DNA from 2 places in the Brevibacillus sp. BC25 genome. Region 2 is predicted to be linked to the other one. Evidence: a T-box and tRNA genes for the amino acid it is inferred to sense, from the RefSeq annotation. Region 2 holds a T-box; the other holds one or more tRNA genes.
The links. A T-box is a leader RNA that pairs with one kind of tRNA and senses whether it is charged. The one in region 2 lies ahead of serS (serine--tRNA ligase), so its partner is inferred to be a tRNA-Ser.
Positions count from the first base shown of each region.

Region 1: it has a tRNA-Ser gene. The T-box ahead of serS (serine--tRNA ligase) is inferred to sense a tRNA for this amino acid. The anticodon was not compared.

Region 1 is NZ_AKIX01000029.1:17,656-20,745, forward strand. It holds gene PMI05_RS08145 (ribonuclease H-like YkuK family protein) at 1-124, opposite strand, end outside; gene tadA (tRNA adenosine(34) deaminase TadA) at 309-791, shown strand; gene PMI05_RS08155 (pseudouridine synthase) at 831-1,550, opposite strand; tRNA gene PMI05_RS08160 (tRNA-Ser) at 1,710-1,798, shown strand; gene PMI05_RS08165 (RNA polymerase sigma factor) at 1,942-2,472, shown strand; gene PMI05_RS08170 (penicillin-binding transpeptidase domain-containing protein) at 2,456-3,090, shown strand, end outside.
Region 2 is NZ_AKIX01000105.1:4,938-8,027, reverse strand. It holds gene aceB (malate synthase A) at 1-77, opposite strand, end outside; gene PMI05_RS23810 (hypothetical protein) at 74-304, opposite strand; gene serS (serine--tRNA ligase) at 497-1,777, opposite strand; T-box leader at 1,831-2,056, opposite strand; gene pdxT (pyridoxal 5'-phosphate synthase glutaminase subunit PdxT) at 2,189-2,764, opposite strand; gene pdxS (pyridoxal 5'-phosphate synthase lyase subunit PdxS) at 2,775-3,090, opposite strand, start outside.

The DNA of each region.
Region 1 (3,090 bases), on a different contig from region 2:
CAAATGGACCATCTATTGATGAGATGGTATGTTCGATGTGGGAAAACACTTCTTCTTTTGCCAGTAGACCTCTAGTCGGACTGTGAAAGCGATCAAATAACGTATTTGCAGAGGTTAAGCCCACTCACATCCCTCCAGAAAGAGGCTAACAGAGATTTGCATACTTCTTCCTTACATCATTAATGTATGTAATCTCTCAGATAGTATGTGAACGGGTAGGGACAAAAACTTCTTGAATCAACTTTTTTGGGTAAAATGGTCCGTTTGTTCGGGACGAAAGACTGTTTTTGAAGGAGCTTTAGGGAAACGTGATACAAACAAATGAACATGATTATTATATGAAACAAGCCATGGAAGAGGCCCGGAAAGCCGCTGCGATTGGCGAGGTTCCGATCGGTGCGGTCATCGTGCGCGACGGGGAAATCGTAGGTCGCGGCTACAACTTGCGTGAAACACAAAAAGACCCTACCTTGCACGCGGAATTGATCGCGATACGGGAGGCAAGTGAACGCTTGGGTGGATGGCGCTTGATCGGATGTACGCTGTACGTGACGTTGGAGCCGTGTCCAATGTGTGCGGGTGCAATCGTTCAAAGCCGCATCGAACAGGTCGTGTATGGCGCTCGCGATCCGAAGGCGGGCTGTGCTGGGACATTAATGAACCTGCTCGCGGAACCGCGCTTCAATCATCAGGTGCCAGTCATAGAGGGTGTGCTTACAGAGGAATGCGGGCAGATGCTCAAGGACTTCTTTCGTGGATTGCGAAAAAAAAGACAGCCGGTACAGGAATGACCGGGCTGTCTGGACAAACCGTCTGCATGCAGGCGGTTTTTATTTGTTTACGTTTTGCAGCATGTGCAGCTCTTCTTCAGTCAGTTCGCGATACTCACCAGGGGCAAGGGACGGGTCAAGGTGAAGCGGGCCCATACGAATCCGTTGCAGATAGGTGACCTGCAGGTCGAAAGCAGCAAACATCCGCTTTACCTGATGGAACTTTCCTTCCATGATAGTGACACGAATCTCTGATGTTTCTCCCGAAGAGAGAATCTCCAGCTTGGCTGGCAGTGTAGTAAAGTCCTCTAATTCCACGCCTTTGGCGAACTCCTGTACGTGGTGCTCAGTGACCCGGCCATCGATGTGTGCAAAATACTCCTTGTCCACTTTCTTTTTCGGGGACAAGAGGCTATGGGAGAGCTGACCATCATTGGTCAAGAGCAAGAGACCCTCTGTATCAATATCCAGTCGGCCTACCGGATGCACCTTGATAGCCCACTCGTACGGGAGCAAGTCCACTACGGTTTCATGAACATTGTCCTCTGTAGCAGAAACCACTCCAGGCGGCTTGTTCAGCAAAACGTATACCCAGCGCTTAAAGTTAAGTGGTTCTCCATCCACAAGAATTTCCTGTTCCTCGGCAATGACATGCATCCCAGGGTCTGTTGCGACAACGCCGTCCACGACGATCAGTCGCTGTTTCACTAATGCTTTCACTTCCTTGCGTGTGCCGATTGCCATATTGGCCAGCACCTTGTCCAAACGTTCACGTTTCATATATGTTCCTCGCTTTTCTTCTGATCGGATACCAATCGTGTGTGCTGTTATTAGTTTGGCCTAATGAGCCGCGCAAATCAAGGGGAATGCAGAGGAATGAGTCTTGCATTTTTGACTATATTTTGCTATAGTAGATAATGTTTCTGACAAACTAAATATGGAGAGATACCCAAGTGGTCATAAGGGGACGCACTCGAAATGCGTTAGGCGTCGTGAGGCGTGCGTGGGTTCGAATCCCACTCTCTCCGCTTAGATTTTTCGGATCAAAGAGAATGAAGCATATTTTTGCCAGTGCGGCAGAGATATGCTTCATTTTTTTATATCACAAAAACTGTAAGCAAATTTTAATTTTGCGTCTAATAAGATACAAACTTCATAAAGGAGCGTACGAATGGATTCCGATGACCGAATAGAGCGATGGTTCCAGCAATACGGCCATGATATTTACAATTACCTCGCGTATTTTACCGGACGTAGAGATGTAGAGGATTTAGTCCAGGAAGTTTTTACGAAGGCGCTAAGAGCCTTATCAAGTTACGAAGGAAGGGCACAGCCCAAGACATGGCTTCTGACCATCGCGCGCCATGCAGCGATCGATTATAGGCGTAAGCAAAAAATGATGGACTGGTTTCCCGAAAACGTCCTCCGACTCCTCACTTCCAAAGAGCGTACACCTGAGAAGGCATTGGTGTTAAAGGAACAATTGCAGGAAGTTTATGAAGCGATGAATCACTTGAAAAGCACGTATCGAGAGGTTCTAATCCTGCGATTGATAGAGGGAGTATCTACAGCAGAGACGGCAGAAATCTTGGGCTGGAGTGAAGCAAAAGTCAGCACGACGCTCCATCGAGCTATCAAGGAATTGCAAAAACAAATGGGCAATAGCGGCAGGGAGGTCAATCTACATGACGCCATCTTTTGAAGAAAAAGAGATAAACACAGTGCTGCAAGCATTTCCGTCGCTTCAGATGGACGAGGACAAACGATGTGAAATCGCGAGTCATATCCGTCGAGAAAGGGAGCTGCTCGTACAAATGAAAAGGCGAAAAAAGTATGCCAAGTTCATCGGGGGCGTAGTTGCTTCATTTGCTTTATTGTTTATCGCTTATCAGTGGATGCCTTCGGAGGTAACCCCATCCGTGCCAAGTGCACAACAGATGAATATAGAGGAGGATCAAAAGGCACAAGCCGCGGGAACGACATCCCAAACAGATATGGTTCTGACCCTCGATTCACAAATTCAGGAGTATATAGAAGAAGCGATACATAAGACCGGTAAAGCCTATCAGCCCGAGAATATGACAGTAATCGTTACCGATCCAAATACTGGGGAAATTCTTGGGATGGGGAATCTGAAAAGACCAACTGACCAGGTTCCACACATAGTCAGGGCGATACCAGATCCTGTGGCCGCATTTCCGATCGTGACGTTGGCGGCTGCTATTGAAGAGGGGAAGTATGATGACAACGAAACTTATAAGTCCGGAACCTACGAGATTACCCCCGGCAAGTTTATAAAAGACCATAATGTTGGTTATGG
Region 2 (3,090 bases):
ATATCTTGATAACCAGGGTGCATCTCACCGGAAATCTGCACCTCTAGCGGATATGGATTCGTTGGTACAGTATTCAAAACAGCTCCTCCTCCCTCACTCCAAAGTTATTATGATACAGATTGATAAAATGTTTTTTATTATATAACAGTAGTGGCAAAAAAATGTCCTTACTCCTGATTCCCGCTGCCACTACAATGGCTGCAGCATACATGTCCGTCTCCCAAGCAATTGTGGCAAGCCGCTCCGTTGGCATCACGACCAACGCCTCCACATCTTGGGCAATTTTGTTCTCCGTTTCCTTCACACCGATAGCAGTCCATTCTCCATTCCTCCATTTCTGTATTAAAACAATATTCTTAAAATTTGTTTTTATTATATAACAGAGATTAGTACAGTGCAACACGTTTTTTAAAAAATTCCACCTGTATTAGTACACAATATAAAACAGCCCTTGACCCGCTATGGATCAAGAGCTGCTTTCCAAATCTCTCGCTTATTACTTTTGTGCGATCTTGTCTACTCCGCCCATGTACGGACGAAGAACTTCTGGAATCACGATTGCTCCGTCTGCATCTTGGTAGTTTTCCAAGATCGCTGCTACTGTACGTCCAATCGCCAAACCAGAACCATTCAATGTATGCACGAATTCTGGCTTCGATTTTGTATCGCGACGGAAACGGATATTGGCACGGCGCGCTTGGAAATCTTCAAAGTTCGAGCAAGACGAGATTTCACGGTATGTGCCGCCGCTTGGAATCCAAACTTCCAGGTCGAATTTCTTCGCAGCCGTAAATCCTAGATCGCCTGTGCACATGCTCAGGACACGGTATGGCAGACCAAGCAGTTGAAGCACCTTCTCAGCGTTTTTCACCAGTTTGTCGAGTTCGTCATAAGACTCTTCTGGTTTCACGAATTTCACCAGCTCAACTTTGTTGAATTGATGCTGACGAATCAACCCACGCGTATCACGACCAGCAGAACCCGCTTCCGAACGGAAACATGCGCTGAAAGCAGTGTAGTAGCGAGGGAGATCCGCTCCATCCATGATTTCATCACGATGCATATTGGTGACTGGCACCTCTGCAGTTGGAATCAGGAAGTAATCTGGTCCCTCGATTTTGAATGCATCCTCTTCAAACTTAGGCAATTGGCCCGTTCCCGTCATACTCGTACGGTTGACGATATACGGTGGGATCACTTCTTCATAGCCATGTTCATTCGAGTGCAGATCCATCATGAAGTTCATCAGTGCGCGCTCCAGACGTGCGCCCAAGCCTTTATAGAAAACAAAACGGCTTCCTGTTACTTTTCCCGCCGTTTCAAAATCGAGAATGCCTGCTTGGCTAGCCAGCTCCCAGTGAGGCTTAATCTCGAAGTCAAATGCACGTGGCTCTCCCCATGTCCAGGCAATCACGTTATCGTCTTCTGTCGTACCGATCGGCGTGCTTTCGTGCGGCAGGTTCGGGAGGCTCAGCAAAATGAACTCCAGCTGCTCATCCAATTGACGCAGCTCTTCATCCAAAGCCTTGATGCGCTCATTTACTTCTTTCATTTCAGCGATCAGATGGTCTGCATTTTCCTTATTTCGTTTCATAACCGCTACTTGCTCGGATACCGTGTTACGCTTATTTTTCAGCGCTTCTGCTTCTTGGATGACTTCGCGACGCTTTTCATCTACTTCTACGAATTGATCCAACGCAGAAATATCTTCATTGCGGTGAGCCAAACGGCGTTTTACTTCTTCCAAATCCTGGCGTAATACTTTTACGTCCAACATGTGTAAATCCCTCCGAATCGTATTGAAAAAAAACAAAAAACACCCGTCCCCTGGTAAGGGACGAGTGTTGTATACCCGCGTTGCCACCCTCGTTGACACATGCAGCAATCCTTCATGCATATGCCCACTCTTCCGTCATAACGGGACGGTTCCGGACAAAGTTGTTGTTCCTTTGCCACTCCGAGATGGATTCCTTCACATCACCGGATCGGTTCGCACCTACCACCGACTCTCTAGGCCTGGCTCTTGTGAAGTACTTGTTCTCATCATCGCATTCTTATTCATGAATACTATTATTGTTAACTGTACTACAGGATCTATACGTATGTAAAGAGTAGCCCGCCTCGATCTTTTCAGAAAAAAAGAAGATCGGCGCCTTTTTTACGGCCGATCTTCCAGTATGACAGCTAGCTAGCTTCTGTATTCCTTGACCATGTCGAGGAAGTATTTGTGCAGTCTTGTATCTTCGGTCAATTCTGGGTGAAAGGCTGCTGCCAAATAGTGACCGCTCCGGGCGACAACAATCTTGTCTTCGTGCTTGGCCAAGACTTGACCGTTCTCTCCCACTTCCATGATATATGGTGCTCTGATGAACACTGCCGGGTAATCTGCCGCCACACCCGCAACAGGCATCAAGGCTTCAAAGCTCTCCTTTTGGCGACCAAAAGCATTCCGCTCGACTTTGATCTCCATCAACCCTAAATGGCAATCGTCTTGTCCTTGAATCCGTTTGGCCAGTAGAATCGCTCCTGCGCAAGTTCCGAAGATCGGCTTGTTCACCTTACCGAACTCTTGAACCGCCTCCATGAATCCGTACTTGTGCATCAGCTTGCTAATCGTGGTGCTTTCTCCGCCGGGAATGACCAGCCCGTCGAGGTCATCCAGTTCTTCTACTTTTTTGACCGGGACAGCTGTGGCACCAACCTCTTCTAGCATTCGCACATGTTCTGCTACAGCTCCTTGTAGAGCGAGTACGCCGATTTTCATGCTACTCACCTTACCAGCCGCGCTCTTGCATGCGATCAGCTTCACGAATCTTGGAGATTTCGATTCCTGGCATTGCCGTCCCCAAGCCTTTGGATACGCGAGCAATCAGTTCGTAATCCGTGTAGTGGGTGGTCGCTTCCACAATCGCGCGAGCAAACTTCTCTGGATTCTCTGATTTAAAGATACCAGAGCCTACAAACACGCCATCGGAGCCCAATTGCATCATCAGGGCAGCATCTGCTGGTGTTGCTACTCCACCTGCTGCGAAGTTTACGACTGGCAGCTTACCTGTTTTGTGTACCTCTTCAAGCAGTTCGTATGGGGCA